DNA from 2 places in the Sporosarcina siberiensis genome. Region 1 is predicted to be linked to the other one. Evidence: a T-box and tRNA genes for the amino acid it is inferred to sense, from the RefSeq annotation. Region 1 holds a T-box; the other holds one or more tRNA genes.
What was found. The T-box of region 1 lies ahead of ileS (isoleucine--tRNA ligase). A T-box ahead of a tRNA ligase gene usually reads a tRNA of that ligase, here a tRNA-Ile.
Positions count from the first base shown of each region.

Region 2: it has a tRNA-Ile gene. The T-box ahead of ileS (isoleucine--tRNA ligase) is inferred to sense a tRNA for this amino acid. The anticodon was not compared.

Region 1 covers NZ_JBHUGI010000032.1:413,969-422,602, forward strand. The annotation lists gene ACFSFY_RS12930 (aspartate carbamoyltransferase catalytic subunit) at 1-367, opposite strand, end outside; gene ACFSFY_RS12935 (solute carrier family 23 protein) at 386-1,660, opposite strand; gene pyrR (bifunctional pyr operon transcriptional regulator/uracil phosphoribosyltransferase PyrR) at 1,698-2,240, opposite strand; gene ACFSFY_RS12945 (RluA family pseudouridine synthase) at 2,805-3,731, opposite strand; gene lspA (signal peptidase II) at 3,731-4,213, opposite strand; gene ileS (isoleucine--tRNA ligase) at 4,358-7,129, opposite strand; T-box leader at 7,432-7,651, opposite strand; gene ACFSFY_RS12960 (DivIVA domain-containing protein) at 7,723-8,229, opposite strand; gene ACFSFY_RS12965 (YlmH family RNA-binding protein) at 8,308-8,634, opposite strand, start outside.
Region 2 covers NZ_JBHUGI010000027.1:144,202-152,835, reverse strand. The annotation lists rRNA gene rrf (5S ribosomal RNA) at 35-150, shown strand; tRNA gene ACFSFY_RS10890 (tRNA-Val) at 203-278, shown strand; tRNA gene ACFSFY_RS10885 (tRNA-Thr) at 303-378, shown strand; tRNA gene ACFSFY_RS10880 (tRNA-Lys) at 384-459, shown strand; tRNA gene ACFSFY_RS10875 (tRNA-Leu) at 495-576, shown strand; tRNA gene ACFSFY_RS10870 (tRNA-Gly) at 584-658, shown strand; tRNA gene ACFSFY_RS10865 (tRNA-Leu) at 672-760, shown strand; tRNA gene ACFSFY_RS10860 (tRNA-Arg) at 786-862, shown strand; tRNA gene ACFSFY_RS10855 (tRNA-Pro) at 923-999, shown strand; tRNA gene ACFSFY_RS10850 (tRNA-Ala) at 1,006-1,081, shown strand; tRNA gene ACFSFY_RS10845 (tRNA-Met) at 1,106-1,179, shown strand; tRNA gene ACFSFY_RS10840 (tRNA-Ile) at 1,187-1,263, shown strand; tRNA gene ACFSFY_RS10835 (tRNA-Ser) at 1,278-1,370, shown strand; tRNA gene ACFSFY_RS10830 (tRNA-Met) at 1,424-1,498, shown strand; tRNA gene ACFSFY_RS10825 (tRNA-Asp) at 1,502-1,577, shown strand; tRNA gene ACFSFY_RS10820 (tRNA-Phe) at 1,603-1,675, shown strand; tRNA gene ACFSFY_RS10815 (tRNA-Gly) at 1,684-1,757, shown strand; tRNA gene ACFSFY_RS10810 (tRNA-Ile) at 1,761-1,834, shown strand; tRNA gene ACFSFY_RS10805 (tRNA-Asn) at 1,839-1,913, shown strand; tRNA gene ACFSFY_RS10800 (tRNA-Ser) at 1,920-2,010, shown strand; tRNA gene ACFSFY_RS10795 (tRNA-Glu) at 2,019-2,090, shown strand; gene ACFSFY_RS10790 (TraR/DksA C4-type zinc finger protein) at 2,177-2,908, opposite strand; gene ACFSFY_RS10785 (1,4-dihydroxy-2-naphthoate polyprenyltransferase) at 3,068-3,982, opposite strand; gene ACFSFY_RS10780 (isochorismate synthase) at 4,148-5,527, shown strand; gene menD (2-succinyl-5-enolpyruvyl-6-hydroxy-3-cyclohexene-1-carboxylic-acid synthase) at 5,520-7,232, shown strand; gene menH (2-succinyl-6-hydroxy-2,4-cyclohexadiene-1-carboxylate synthase) at 7,225-8,055, shown strand; gene menB (1,4-dihydroxy-2-naphthoyl-CoA synthase) at 8,069-8,634, shown strand, end outside.

The DNA.
Region 1 (8,634 bases):
CGTCGCCGCCGTTTATGATCGAACAGCTTGTCTTATTGATCAGCTCTTCATAATATCCATCATCGGGATGACGAATGACCAGTACATCTAAACCAATCGACTCCAGTGTTTTTACTGTGTCGTAAAGGGATTCCCCTTTTAATGCACTTGAAAATCCTGCTTCGAAGGGTAGTACTTCTAAACCCAATTTACGTTCTGCCATTTCAAAGCTCATCTTCGTTCGAGTACTCGGTTCAAAAAACAAGTTACTTATTGTATAGTTTCCAGGTAATTCATGAATTCCTTCTTTTTTAAAACGTTCTGCTCTATCCAGTAGTTCTATTATTTGTAATTCGCTCAAATCTTTCATCGATACAAGATGTTTCATTTGAATTCCCCTTCCACTTTATGCAGTTTCGTCTGTGAGCTTTTTGGTCGTTTTTCCTGGAAGTACAAGATTCAAAACAACACCAACGATTGCGGCAAGAGCCATTCCTTCTATTTCAAACGTTTCACTGAACTTGATGGATGCTCCACCAATCCCGATGACTAAGATGACCGATGCAATTACAAGATTTCGTTGATTGCCAAAGTCTACTTTATGATCTACAAGCATCCGAAGGCCTGAAGATGCAATGATTCCGAACAATAGAATGGATATTCCACCCAAAACCGCTGTAGGAATCGTTGCGATTAAGGCCATTACTTTTCCGAAAAAAGAGAAGATGATTGCGAATACCGCAGCTCCTAAAATTACGTATACACTATACACTCGAGTGATTGCAAGAACTCCAATATTTTCACCGTATGTTGTTTTCGGAGGTCCACCGATCAAACCACTGAGGAGTGTTCCAAGCCCATCTCCCAGCAAAGAACGGTGTAAACCTGGGTCTTTTATGTAGTCTCTTTCAACAATTCTTCCAAGGACAAGCTGATGTCCAATATGTTCAGATATCGTAACAATTGCGATCGGTACCATAACTAAGAGCAGTGTGGGTGTAACAACAAAGTCGTAGTCAACCCCAGGAATGAGCATTTCAGGAAACACGAGAACTTTTGCTTCTATTACTTTCGTGAAATCCAATATTCCAATAGCCGCTGAGTAAATATAGCCGACGATAATTCCGATTAAGATCGGCATTAAACTGATAATCCCTTTAAAGAACATTAAGCAAATGATTGCTGCGGACAGCGTCACAAGCGCAGCGGAGAAATGAAGCAAGTTGTATTCATTGTTAACAGTACTTGCCATTCCGACTGCAGTTGGCGCAAGCGCTAAACCAATTACGATAATAACCGGAGCAACAACAATCGGAGGCAATACGTTCATAATCCAACCCGATCCCGTTTTCCAAATGATTAAAGAAATAATTCCGTAGACAAGCGCTACGAACGTACTCCCAATCATCGCACTTCCAATTCCCCCACTCTCCGTCGCAACTTGTATTGGAATAATGAATGCAAACGATGAACCCAAGTACGCTGGAACTTGAAAGCGTGTAACGATGATGAAAACGATTGTTGCAATTCCACTCGTTAATAAGGCAATTGCTGGGCTTAACCCAACGAGTTGAGGAACCAATATTGTTGCACCAAACATTGCAAACATATGTTGTAAACTCAGCGTTAACCAATGTCCCATTTTCGGTTTTTCATGTACATCCAAGACTTTTTCAGACACCTTCGTTTCCCCCATGCTAATTTCTTTATTTTGTTATTTATATTGAATGAATTGAAACGCTGTTTTTACCATCCGTTTCTTCGACACTCACAACAACTCGTTCTCCACTCGATGTAGGAATGTTTTTCCCTACATAATCCGGACGTATCGGAAGTTCACGATGTCCCCTGTCCACAAGTACTGCGAGTTGTACAGATGCGGGTCTTCCTAAGTCCATCACAGCATCCATTGCTGCACGAACGGTTCTGCCTGTGTATAAAACGTCGTCTACCAAAACCACTTTCATATCGGTCACATCGTGTTCGATGTCTACTTGTTGAACGAGTGGCTCTTTGTTGTCATTTTTCAATACTAGGTCATCCCGGTAAAGCGTAATGTCCAGTTCACCCGACCGAATCTTTTTTCCTTCAAACTGTTCAATCTTCAGTGCCAATCGTTTCGCTAAAAATGCACCTCTTGTTTTAATGCCAACTAAGATACACTCATCAATTCCTTTGTTGCGTTCAATAATTTCATGAGCAATCCGCGTAAGTGCTCTATCAATCGCTTGCTCGTCCAATATATTTGCTTTCTCCGCCACTATTTTCTCCTCCTAATTAAAATCGATTATGTATGAATTAAAATGGATGTTCTTCGTGCCCGCTGATTTCCGTTCCGACCGGACGCGTTCCATGGGGCACTCGTCAAGCCTCCTCGTCGCGAAAACCGCGCTCCTGTGGGGTCTCGACATTCGCGCTGATCCCATTGGAGTCGCCGGTCTGCACTCCAATAAGCTAAGATTGTGTTAAAGATAAAAGTTCAATTGAATTTAAAGTTCAATCTAAGTTGATTGGAGTGCAATGCGGCGACTCTAGCGGGATTAAGCGGGACAGTTGAGACCCCGCAGCGGAGCGAAAGCGAGCGAGGAGGCTCAACGCCCGCCCCGTAGAAAGCGTCCGCATGGAACGGAAATCAACTGGCTAACTGTAATCTAGGCATAAAAAAATCCCTCCAGCCATAATTGGCGGGAGGGTTTACATGCAGAAAATACGTACAGCAGAAAAATTGCCGCAGCAATCCCTACCATACTTCCGTGCAACCTTCCCAGCCTCTCTGGACTGATCTTAAAGGTATCGCTATTCATTTACTTTTATCAGTATACAGTTTACTCTTCTGATTTGTCAACGTTCACTCGAACTTTGTCGATCATCGCTAAAAAATCTTCCGGTGGTGGGCTTGTAAACTCCATATACTCACCTGTTTCAGGATGTTCAAAGCCTACCGTACCCGCATGTAACAACTGACCTTCAAAGTTGACTGTTTTTTTAGGTCCGTATTTAGGATCTCCTGCAAGAGGGAATCCGATATACTTCATATGCACACGGATTTGATGTGTGCGGCCGGTTTCAAGTTTACATTCCACAAGAGTAAAATTCCCAAAACGTTCAAGTACTTTAAAATGAGTCACAGCATGTTTACCTTTATCCGTAACCGTCATACTCTGTCTTTCACGCTGATGACGACCAATAGGTGCCTCTATCGTGCCGTTATCATGGGGTATATGACCGTGAACAAGAGCTGTGTAAACTCTAGTCACCGATCTATCCACTAGTTGATTCACAAGCGATACATGGGCTTTGTCGTTTTTGGCAACCATAAGAAGTCCCGATGTATCTTTGTCGATGCGGTGTACAATTCCAGGTCTAAGTACGCCGTTAATACCTGATAAGTCATTACAATGATGCATAAGACCATTCACAACTGTACCACTTGGATGGCCCGGCGCTGGATGCACAACCATTCCGCGTGGTTTGTTGACGACAAGGACATCTGAATCTTCGTAGACAATTTCTAAATTCAGATCTTCAGCAATTACATCAAGAACTTCTGGTTCGGGCTCTTGAACGGTTAGTATATCGCCGCTCTTCATTTTATAACTTGCTTTTACGGGTTTTCCACCAACAAGTACAAAACCGTCTTTCATCCACTGTTGAACTTGGCTTCTAGACCATTCCGGTCGTGCATCGATGAGTGCTTTATCGATTCGGCTTCCTTCAAATTCTTCTGTTATTTCTACTACAAATTTCTCCATTAAGACACCTTTTTCTTTTTCATATTCTTCTTTTCATCCATAAGAATATGGATAATTACTAAAACAACACCAACGGTCAAAGCAGCATCTGCTATGTTAAATATCGGAAATTCATAATTTACAAACGGTATAAGCACATCAATGAAATCGACAACTTCTTTTCGAATGACACGGTCGATGAAATTACCAATTGCGCCACCTAAAAGCATCATTAAACCGAGTGCAAATAATGGTTCTCCTTTTGCTTCTTTATGAAAATAATAAATAATTCCAGCGGCCACAATAATTGTAACAATATAAAAGAGCCACATCTGTCCCTCAAGCATTCCCCAAGCCGCACCTTTATTACGATGTGATAGAAGTCCAAGATAGGGTTCGGATATGCTTATTCTTTCCCCAAGTTTCATGTTGCTAACAACTAACCATTTCGTCAATTGATCTAGGAAAATCACAAGTATGGCCAATCCGTAATAAATAAACATTTCCCATAACCCCCATATAACAATTGATTTTATTTTACCACAAATGATCTACCATAGACGTTAAATCTTACTCATTAAATATAAAAAAAGCAGCGTAGGCAATCTGTACAATCAGACTGCCGCCGCCACTTCATATTAGACGAGTTATTCTGTCACTGTATAGTGTTCTTTTACAACAGACGCACATCTTTCACAAATCTCTGGATGCAGTTCATCTGAACCAACTGTTTCAGAGATTGTCCAGCAACGATCACACTTCTCACCGTTTGCAGCTTCGATTAGAACACTTACTGTATCCAGTTTCAATGCATGTTCAGGAACATTCTCGATGTCGCCTTCTGTAAACTCAGACACGATAAAGAACTGTGCAAAATCGATGTCCTTCGCTTTGAATACATCTTTATATGCTTCAGGAACACATACTGTCAATTTTGCTTCAAGTGATTTACCAATCGTTTTTTCATTTCGAGCAACTTCTAGAGCTTTTAGAACATCATCACGAATTAACATAAGCGTTCCGAACTGCTCACGAAGTTTTTCTGCTTCAGCTCCTAAATCTTGAGCTTCCGGCATATCCGTCAGTTGAACACTCTCTTCTTCAACATGGTCAAAGTGAGCCCACATTTCATCAGTTGTATGTGGTAAAATCGGCGTCAACAATTGAACAAGAGCCATTAACGTATCGTGCATAACCGTTTGCATTGCACGACGATGTGGATGATTTTTGTTTTCAATGTAAACAACGTCTTTCGCAATGTCCAAATAGAACGAACTCAAAACACCTGTACAGAAATTGTTCGTAGCATGATAAACCGTTGCAAATTCATAGTTTTCATAAGCTTCGCGAACTTCTTTGATCAAATCTTGAAGTTTTAGATAGACATACTGATCTACCGGTCGTAAATCTTCAAATTGAACACGATCTGTAGCTGGATTGAAATCCGATGTATTTCCGTGAATGAAACGGAATGTATTACGGATTTTACGATAAACTTCCGAAACTTGTTTAAAGTTTGAATCTGACACTCGAACATCCGCAGTATAATCTACTGAAGAAACCCATAAACGAAGAATGTCCGCACCCATTTGGTTCATTACTTTCGCAGGAACAATTACGTTTCCAAGCGATTTACTCATTTTACGGCCATTTCCATCAAGAGTAAAGCCATGGCTTAAAATCCCCTTATAAGGTGCATGTCCGTTTATTGCAACACTTGTTGTCAATGAAGAGTTGAACCACCCACGGTACTGGTCAGACCCTTCCAAGTAAAGATCCGCTGGGTAAACAAGGTCATCGCGCTCTTCCAGTACACCTTGATGTGTAGATCCTGAGTCAAACCAAACGTCCATAATGTCCGTTTCTTTCGTGAATACACCATTCGGGCTACTTGGATGTGTAAATCCTTCAGGAAGTAAATCTTTCGCATCCCATTCAAACCATACATTAGAGCCGTGTTCACGGAAGATGGCTGCAACGCTTGCAATGGTTTCATCCGTAATGATCGGTTCATCATTTTCTCCGTAAAACACAGGAATCGGAACTCCCCACACACGTTGACGTGAGATACACCAGTCACCGCGGTCACGAACCATATTATAAAGACGCGTTTCACCCCATGAAGGTGTAAACTTTGTATCTTTAATCGCCTGAAGTAATTCAGGACGGAAACTTTTAATTGAAGCAAACCACTGAGCAGTTGCACGGTAAATTACCGGTTTTTTCGTACGCCAATCATGTGGATACGAGTGAGTGATGAATGATAGTTTCTTCAAACAACCTACTTTATCAAGTGCTTCAGTTACTGCTTTATTCGCATCTTCATAAAACATCCCTGCAAATCCAGGTGCTTCATCCGTCATAACACCACGATCGTCTATAGGTGAAAGTGCATCAATTCCGTACGCTTGAGAAATGTAGAAATCGTCTTCACCATGACCAGGTGCAGTGTGAACGCAACCTGTACCAGCATCAGCAGATACATGTTCTCCGAGCATTACAAGTGAATCACGATCATAAAGTGGATGCTTAGCAACTACACGATCCAGCTCTGATCCTTGCAGTTCACGTTCAACCGTATAGTCTTCCCAACCAATTTCTTCAGCAACAAATGTAAGAAGATCTTTGGCAATTAAAAACTTCTCATCTTGAGCTTTAACAATTACATACGTAAATTCAGGATGTACTGAAATTCCTAGATTCGCAGGAATTGTCCAAGGTGTCGTTGTCCAAATTAGGAAGTTGACATCTTCTTCAAGTACACCAAGACCGTCTTTTACAGGGAAACTTACGTAAATAGATGCAGACTTTTTATCTTGATATTCAATTTCAGCTTCTGCTAATGCAGATTCACTTGATGGGGACCAATAAACAGGTCGTAATCCTTTATAGATGTATCCTTTTTTAGCCATATCACCAAAAACTTGAATTTGACGTGCTTCAAAAGATGGCTTCAGCGTGATATATGGATTATCCCAATCCCCACGAACACCAATCCGTTTAAACTGAGAGCGTTGGCTATCAATTTGACCAAGTGCATATTCTTCACACATTTTACGGAATTCAGCAATCGAATGCTCTTTTCTTTTTACACCTTTGTTCACAAGTGCTTGTTCAATTGGCAATCCGTGAGTATCCCAACCCGGAACATACGGCGAATGAAAACCCGTCATTGATTTGTGTCGAACGATCATATCTTTCAATACTTTATTAAGCGCATGTCCCATATGAAGATCTCCGTTAGCATACGGGGGACCATCATGTAAAATAAAATGCGGACGTCCTTCAGTACGTTCTTGTACTTTCTTATAAATCTCCATCTCTTCCCATTTCGCTTGCATTTCAGGTTCTCTATTCGGTAAATTTCCACGCATCGGGAAATCTGTTTTCGGCATAAGTAGTGTGTCTTTATAATCCATTAGTCATCCTCCTAGGAATAGTTATTCGAAAATCCATTAATCTAAATGTACAATCTTAGTTGCTTGGAGTGCAAGGCAGTCTAAAACCACGACGTCCTGTCGTAACGACTGCATGACCCACTTCGTGTGGGCCCGCGGCTAAAGATGACTCCAGCGGGATGAAGCGGGACAGGTGAGACCCAGCAGGGAGCGATAGCGATCCGATGCGGTTCACCGCCTGGAACGGAAAGCAACGTGGCAATTGGATAACATTGTTAAAACTACCACTGAACACAAACATAAAAATACCCCGCCCCTTTAAAAAAAGGGACGAGGTATTGTACCCGCGTTACCACCCTAACTTGCAGCACGAAACTTCATGCTGCCACTCAGACACGATAACGGGGTGTTTCCCGAGACCTACAAAAAATGTACGTCTAAGCTCTGGAGTGATGTTCACTTCAATTGTATTGACCGGGCTTTCACTGTCTCCGGCTCGCTATAACTAACAAAAGAAACTACTGTCTCCATCAACGCTTTAAGTAAATATATGAAATTTAGTATAATTGCTTACAAATACATAGTCAAGTTAAGTATATTCATTTATTTGTAATTTAACCTTTTTTTGAAAACTCAATTTGTTCTGTGCCAATTTCAGTCTCCAATAACCGATCCCAATCATCCGCCTGTATCAAATCAAGCTGTGCTTCTATAAGCATTTTGAAACGGCTTCTGAAAACTTTCGACTGCTTTTTCAAATCGTCCACTTCCATGGAAATTTCACGGGCACGAGATAGAGCTTCGTTAACAATGCGATCTGCATTCTTTTCCGCTTCCTTCACAATCAACTGAGACTCTTTCATAGAATTCCGACGTACATCTTCTGCAGCTTCTTGTGCAATAAGAATCGAACTGTGTAACGTCGCTTCAATTGAATTGAAATGAACAACTTGTTCTTTCGTTTGCTCTAAGCTATCTTTTAGCTTTTTATTTTCCTCAAGCACATTTTCATAATCTTTTAAAACTTGCTCTAGAAATTCATTTACATCATCTTCATTATAGCCGCGAAACATTGAACGACCAAATTCTTTATTATGTATATCGATTGGTGACAAAGCCATCTGATGCATCTCCTTCTTTACTTATTCAAACTTCATTATACATGTTGGTGCCATCAATAACAGCAATTATCAGAAAAATCATACCAACTTACCAATAATGAGTCGAATATTTTCTTTTCGAGTGATGCCTTCTATCGCAATAATCTTAAAACGGCCGAATCCTCGGATGGACAACATATCAAATTCAAACAGTTCAAAAGCCGGTTGATTGCGAACGACCCAGTTCAATTTCACCTTATCTCCGTGAACAAGTGCAGCCGCTTTTTGTCTCGGGATGTTTAGGACAACAGAAACAATTGTATCGAGTCTCATTGAACTACTGACGTAAAAGGATTCCTCCCAAGTATCATGGGAAGCTATTAACTCATCTGAACTTGTAAGTTCGTCCACCGTTACTTTGGCTTT
Region 2 (8,634 bases), on a different contig from region 1:
TAATGAGTAGTGTCCTTGAAAAAGAACATTCAGGTCTGGTGGCAATAGCGAAGAGGTCACACCCGTTCCCATCTCGAACACGGTAGTTAAGCTCTTCAGCGCCGATGGTAGTTGGGGGTTCCCCCCTGCAAGAGTAGGACGTTGCCAGGCTTGTAAAATTCATTACATAACTAAAAAAAATTATAACTAACTTTACAACCCAGGAGGATTAGCTCAGCTGGGAGAGCACCTGCCTTACAAGCAGGGGGTCGGCGGTTCGAGCCCGTCATCCTCCACCATTTCTATGTTAAATATTATTCCGCGCCGGAGTAGCTCAACTGGTAGAGCAACTGACTTGTAATCAGTAGGTTGAGGGTTCAAGTCCTTTCTCCGGCACCAGTATCGAGCCATTAGCTCAGTTGGTAGAGCATCTGACTTTTAATCAGAGGGTCGCAGGTTCGAATCCTGCATGGCTCACCATTTTTAAACTTTTTAAAATATATTAAAACATACATGCGGGTATGGCGGAACTGGCAGACGCGCTAGACTTAGGATCTAGTGCCTTAGGGCGTGGGGGTTCGACTCCCTTTACCCGCACTTTTAAGCGGAAGTAGTTCAGTGGTAGAATACGACCTTGCCAAGGTCGGGGTCGCGGGTTCGAATCCCGTCTTCCGCTCCAATTTATCACCCTTGCCGGGGTGGCGGAACTGGCAGACGCACAGGACTTAAAATCCTGCGGTGGGTAACCACCGTACCGGTTCGATTCCGGTTCTCGGCACCAATATTTTTCCGTATATTTTACTTATGCGCCCGTAGCTCAATTGGATAGAGCGTCTGACTACGGATCAGAAGGTTGTGGATTCGACTTCTGCCGGGCGCGCCATTTTTAAAGTGTTTTCATAGCTTTAAATACTATAACAACAATTAACAATTTGTTTTGACTCGGGAAGTAGCTCAGCTTGGTAGAGCACTTGGTTTGGGACCAAGGGGTCGCAGGTTCGAATCCTGTCTTCCCGACCATTTTATGGGGCCTTAGCTCAGCTGGGAGAGCGCCTGCCTTGCACGCAGGAGGTCAGCGGTTCGATCCCGCTAGGCTCCACCATTTATCAACTCATATAAAGATCCTGGCGGTGTAGCTCAGCTGGCTAGAGCGTACGGTTCATACCCGTGAGGTCGGGGGTTCGATCCCCTCTGCCGCCATTTTGAAGGACCTTTAGCTCAGTTGGTTAGAGCAGACGGCTCATAACCGTCCGGTCGCAGGTTCGAGTCCTGCAAGGTCCACCAACTATATTTTTTCCGGAGGAATACCCAAGCCTGGCTGAAGGGATCGGTCTTGAAAACCGACAGGGGTGTCAAAACCCGCGGGGGTTCGAATCCCTCTTCCTCCTCCATTTTTATTAAATAACTAAATGTTTTACGGTTCAAATTGTACTTATAGTGTTGTCGCGGGGTGGAGAAGTGGTATCTCGTCGGGCTCATAACCCGAAGGTCACAGGTTCAAATCCTGTCCCCGCAACCAAATGGTCCCGTGGTGTAGCGGTTAACATGCCTGCCTGTCACGCAGGAGATCGCGGGTTCGATTCCCGTCGGGACCGCCATTATTTAATTGTTTTACATAGTTTTGGCTCAGTAGCTCAGTCGGTAGAGCAAAGGACTGAAAATCCTTGTGTCGGCGGTTCGATTCCGTCCTGAGCCATTTGTTTTGCGGGTGTAGTTTAATGGCAAAACTCCAGCCTTCCAAGCTGATAATGAGGGTTCGATTCCCTTCACCCGCTCCAATAGGGCCTATAGCTCAGCTGGTTAGAGCGCACGCCTGATAAGCGTGAGGTCGGTGGTTCGAGTCCACTTAGGCCCACTATTCCGCAGTAGCTCAGTGGTAGAGCAATCGACTGTTAATCGATCGGTCGTAGGTTCGAGTCCTACCTGCGGAGCCAATTTATGGGGAAGTACTCAAGCGGCTCAAGAGGTGCCCCTGCTAAGGGCATAGATCGCGTAAGCGGTGCGAGGGTTCGAATCCCTCCTTCTCCGCCATAATTTAAGGCCCGTTGGTCAAGCGGTTAAGACACCGCCCTTTCACGGCGGTATCACGGGTTCGAATCCCGTACGGGTCATAAATAAAACTGCTTTAAAAGTCGAGACTGACTTTTAAAGCAGTTTTTTCTTTTCAGCACATTTTTATTTTTTATTAACAAACATCTTATCGTTTCAGATAACTATCCTTTTGATGATAAGGAATATCTCCAAGTGGTGATTCAATTCCTAACTTATCAAGTGTTTCTTTATATTCTTCTGATTCGGGTGACTCTACAACATGTACACCTTGTCCAGAAATATCAGTAACGGTAAAGGATTCATAGTCCTCTGTGATGCCTTTAGATACTTTATTCTCGTATAAGGTTTCATAATCGTCATGGTCTCCTGTAAAGTCCGAAGGGGTCTCCGATGTGCCGTCTTGTGCTGCTTCTTTAAAACTATCTTGATAATCACGTATATCTTCATCTTGTCCTTTTGCAAATGAATTGTTGAATGCGGGTTTTAGAATTTCTTCTTCGACCGGCCTGTCTTTTAAAGCATCTGGAACAACGGCATGCTCCATGCAAACTGTTGTATAGGGTATAGCTTCTAAACGCTCAAAAGGAATATTTATACCACATTCATCACACTTCCCATAGGAGCCTTCCTGCAATCGCTTTAAGGCATTCTCAACTTTCTCAAGCTCTGCGTTAGCGTGTACATTGATAGCCATGTTTTTTTCTCTGTCATATAGCACAGTTCCGAGATCACCGGGATGGTTGGCATACATGGATAATTCTCCAGAATCTTCTTGTGCACTGTCCTTAATATTGGATTCGTTTTTTGTAGTCATTAATTGCGCCTTTATTTCGGTTAGTTCTTTTTTTAGAGAAGATTTTTGACTTCCATTTAGCATATTCAATCACATCCTTATATTAGGTTCAATTTTCAGTATGCCCACGCTTGATGAACTTCATAATTAAAACTGCCTAAACCACAAAATTGAACTTGTGGATTAGGCAGTTTTTTTATTTACGATTATATAAACAGCAGTGTTGTTCATTTTTTAAGAAAGTTATGAGAAAAGATGTCCAATTAGAATTCCCATTCCGAGTAACAAACCAAATACAGTATTTGTAACAGCGGTCTCTTTCATAGCTGGCATCACTTGAAGAGGATGAAGGTTTTTCCTGAAAATAGTAATAGCTTTCATTGGTTTTCTTATACTGAGTAATACGATAAGTGCCCATGGTGTAAGTTGTCCTAATACTACCAATGTGATGATCCAAACATAGGAAATTATAAAGAAAATCGACAAAATTGAAATCGCTGTTTGTCGTCCTAAAAGAATTGCAAGTGTTTTTCTTCCAATTTCTTTGTCACCCTCAAGATCGCGTATATTATTAGCCATCATAATAGCAGCGACAAGAAACATACTTGGAATTGATAGCAAAATTGCTGAAGTTGTTACAGTACCGGTTTGAATATAAAAAGCGATGAGAATTAGAAAAACTCCCATAACGATACCAGATACAAGTTCACCAAAAGGTGTGTATGCTATTGGATAAGGCCCGCCTGTGTATAAATATCCTATTAACATTGAGACTAATCCGACCACGGCAATCCACCAAGAGGTCTCCATACATATGTAAATACCGATTAGAATAGAAACGCCATATAATACTAAGGCAATATTTAATACGGTTTTTGGTTTGACGCCATTACGAACAATTGCTCCACCAATACCAATGGAATTTTCGGTATCCAATCCTAATTTAAAATCATAGTATTCATTAAACATATTTGTCGCCATTTGTATAAAAATACTTGCAATTAACATTGCGAAAAAGAGTGGAAAATGAATGTTGGTATACGTTAAGGCAATCATTGTTCCAAGAAAAACGGGTGCAAAGGCTGCTGTTAGTGTATGTGGCCTTGTTAGTTGCCACCAAATACGCCAGCCAGTATCAGCTTGTATTTTATGTTGCAAAATGATTCTCTCCTTATTATTTATTATGCCCTATCTATTGTACTCTAATTTCAGCAAAGTAAATACGTCATTAGCTTATTGTGTGCTGAAACGACTAAAATTCTGTATGATAGAATAAGGATATAAGCTCTTAGTATGAGTCGTTTAATGTACGGAGGGAAAAAGATGAAACAGAAGATTACTGCTTCAAGTACAAAGGCTGTAGAAAAAGATTATTTGCGTTTCTTCACGGAAACAATCGAAATTGGACGAATTTCTCCATTACTGTTTTTTCAAGCAGGGGAAGCCAATTATAGTAATGAACGTTTTTATTGGCAAAATGCTGACAACACATTGACTCTTGCGGGCATTGGACATGCGACAGTGTTGTCAAATGAAAATGCTGACAATCGATTTGAAGACATTTCAGTTAGATGGAAAAATCTTTGTATGTCATTAGTTAAAGAAGAAAAAGATATTGAGCCTATTCTCTTCGGAGGATTCTCATTTGATACAAATCATACTGAAAACTCAGAATGGGGTAATTTCCCTACAGCTTTTTTCTTTGTGCCTTCTTTTCAGCTGACAATTAAAAATGGAATGACTTCCATTTCGATCAATCTTGTTACGAAGAATGAGAATGCAATCGATGAATTTGACGAGCTACGGAATGAACGAGATCGTCTAATTCACTTTGCACAAGTAAATGAATTTAAATCTCCTGAAAAACCTTTTGTCGTATCACTTGAGGAACGCGGGAAAGATAAATACATGAAATCGATCACAGATGTAACAAACCTTATTAAAAAAGGAAAAGCTGAAAAAGTTGTCATTGCTCGTTCAATAAAACTGAACTTTGATAGTAATGTTCAATCTGACTCTGCTTTGCATCATATATCGAATGAACAACAGGAAAGTTATGTTTTCGGGCTTCAAAGAGAAGGACAATTATTTTTTGGCGCAACACCTGAACGGTTAATAGAGGTTTCAAATGGACAAGCCTATTCAGCTTGTGTTGCGGGTTCTATAGGACGAGGAACAACAGCTGACGAAGATAAAGCCCTTGGTGAAGAATTACTTGATGATCATAAAAATCGTGGCGAACATCATTATGTTGTAAATATGATTTCTAATGTTTTTGAGAACAATTGTACAAACATCTCTATGCCGTTGAAACCAAAGTTAATGAAACTTCGTGATATTCAACATTTGTTTACACCAATCGAAGGACAATTGAAAAAGGATACAGATATTTTCAGTCTTGTTCAGGCACTTCATCCAACACCTGCACTAGGTGGTGTTCCACACGAAATCTCTAGAGAAATAATTCGTGACGAGGAAAAAATGGATCGAGGCTACTATGCCGGTCCAATTGGTTGGACGGATACAAAAGGAAACGGAGAGTTTGCGGTCGCTATTCGATCAGCTTTACTTGATGGTGATAGTGCGTATCTTTACGCTGGGGGTGGAATCGTTGCAGATTCAACCGCCGAAAAAGAATATGAAGAAACTTGGGTGAAATTTAGACCAGTTTTACGTGCACTTGGAGGAAAACTAAATGGATAACTCACAAATGTTAACAAACTATGTTCGTAAAATGACAAGCGCACTCATGAATGCAGGTGTAAAGGCGGTTGTAATTAGTCCAGGGTCTCGTTCAACTCCACTTGCCTATGCATTTGCATCAACAGAAGGTCTTGAAATGTACCTACAGATTGACGAAAGGTCTGCAGGTTATTTTGCCCTTGGATTAGCAAAAGCATCGGGTGACCCTGTCGTTTTACTTTGTACTTCAGGCACTGCGGCATCGAATTATTTTCCGGCGATTACAGAAGCACGTAATGCACGAATTCCTCTTTTTGTGATTACCGCAGATCGCCCACATGAATTAAGAGGTGTAGGTGCACCACAAGCAATCGATCAGATTCAAATGTACGGAAATCAAGTGAAATATAGTGTTGATTTCCCAATTCCAGAAAACAATCGTGATGTTGATGATTATATTGATCGTCAAATAAATCGGATTTTATCAATAGCTACAACGGCTCCGAAAGGACCTGTTCATATAAATGTACCTTTCCGAGAACCGTTTAATATTGATTTTGATATGAAGGCCGCTCCTTCGACATTCGTAAAGCGATTTAAAGTTACTGAGACACTGAATGAAACCGTAGTTAAGGAATTAACAACTCTGGTTAATGGAACGGATAAGGGAATTATTATTGTTGGAGAAATGCCTATCAATTTTGATAAAAATTTATTTTGGGAATTTGCTGAAGCTCTTAACTGGCCTGTACTTTGTGATCCCTTGTCAAATCTAAGAACTGGACTATCAAAGAGCTCAAAATCTCTGTGCATAGATCATTATGATGCCATTTTAAAAAGTGAGTCTTTTGTAAAACAAGCAATTCCAGATATGGTAATTAGGTTCGGAGCACAACCGGTCTCCAAACCACTTTCACAATTCTTAAAGAAAATAAAACCTCAGACTGTTGTAGCTATAGATGAGTCTCCTGAATTTAGAGACCCAATAGGTGTTGTTACGCACCATATTCATTCTGCTGCAGAAGCAGTGCTTAGTATTAAGATAACTAAAACTGAAACAGCCTACTCAAAAATGTGGATAGAGACAAATGAAATTGTAAGTTTAATCACAGCAAAATACAGTGATACTGTCGAAGATGAAGGTGCGTTTGCTCAATTACTTTTCGACCATTTGCCTAGTGGAGTAGATTTAGTAAGTGGAAGCAGTATGCCCATCAGGGATATAGACACTTTCTTTGGAAAAACAGTGAAGGATGTAACGATTTTTTCAAACCGTGGGACAAACGGAATCGATGGTGTTGTATCGACAGCACTTGGGATTCAGGCAGCCCGACATAGGCCTACTTGGTTGTTAATCGGGGATTTATCATTTTTACATGATGTGAATGGTCTGATTGCAACACGTTTTATTGAAACGGATTTAACAATTGTTATAATGAATAATGATGGTGGAGGGATCTTCTCATATCTTCCGCAAGCAAATTCGAGCACTCACTTTGAAAACCTCTTTGGTACGCCAACAGGATTGACGTTCGGACATATAGCAGCGATGTACGACGCTCAGTATGATGCTGTAAGGACGATAGAGGAATTTAAGTCTGTAATACCAAAACTGAAAACCAAGCCGCTAAGAATCATCGAGGTGTTCACAGATCGTAGTGAAAATGTAAAAGGACATCGGAAATTATGGTCTGAAATCATAGAGAGAATTGATTTAAATGGTTGAAAGATTGATAAATGTTCGTGAAACCGATATTTATGTAAAAATAAATGGAGATACTTCGTTGCCGGTACTTGTTTTTTTACATGGTTTTACAGGTAGTGTGGAAACATGGAGTGAAGTAGTTCAGATATTTGAAAGTAAATTTAAGATTATCCGAATTGATTTAACAGGTCATGGAAAGTCATCAATTCCTAAAAATGAGCAAAGATACACGATGGAAGAACAAGTAGAAGATTTAGAGGCTGTTTTTAATGAATTGGGTCTTACTGAATTTGTTCTAATAGGATATTCGATGGGTGGCCGAATCGCACTAGCTTACACTGTGAAGTATTCGGAAAGAGTCTTATCATTAATACTCGAAAGTGCTTCTCCTGGTTTGAGGACGAAGCAGGAGCGTTCAGAACGTAGACTAGCAGATAAAGCACTGGCTGAAAGATTAACTTCAGATGGATTGTTAAAGTTCGTTGACTTTTGGGAGAATATACCGCTTTTTAAATCTCAAAAACTTCTCTCTACAAAAAAACAAAAAGCAATTAGAGAAGAAAGACTTAGGCAAAGTACTATTGGACTTTCGAATAGTTTGATTGGAATAGGCACTGGAAGCCAACCATCTTACTGGGAAAGTCTCCAAACAGTCCAAATACCTGTATTCCTAATTACTGGAGAAATCGACAAAAAGTTTGTTCTTATTGCCCGGGAAATGGAAAAAACGTTTCCAATTGTTAAACATACGACAATTAAGTCTGCAGGACATGCAATACATGTGGAAAAACCGACTTTGTTTGCTACAATGATAGAGGAACATATTACAGAGTTAAAAAAATAGGAGGCTTATTATTATGACTCGTCAATGGGAAACACTGCGTACATATGAAGATATTAAATATGAGCAATTTAAAGGAATCGGCAAGATTACAATTAATCGACCTGAAGTTCGGAATGCTTTCCGTCCCAAAACGGTTGTAGAGTTAATCGATGCATTTACACGTGCACGAGACGATTCAAGTATTGGAGTTATTGTTTTAACTGGCGAAGGAGAAAAGGCATTTTGTTCAGGTGGCGACCAAAGAGTACGAGGCCATGGTGGTTATGTTGGAGAAGATGAAATACCACGTCTAAATGTTCTTGATTTACAACGTTTGATTCGTGTTATTCCTAAACCTGTTGTCGCGATGGTAGCAGGATATGCGATTGGTGGAGGACATGTACTGCACGTTGTATGTGATCTAACGATTGCTGCGGACAATGCGATATTTGGCCAAACAGGACCTAAAGTTGGTTCATTCGATGCAGGTTATGGTTCAGGTTATTTAGCACGTATTATCGGCCATAAAAAAGCGCGTGAAATTTGGTTCTTATGTCGTCAATATAACGCACAGGAAGCACTTGACATGGGTCTTGTGAA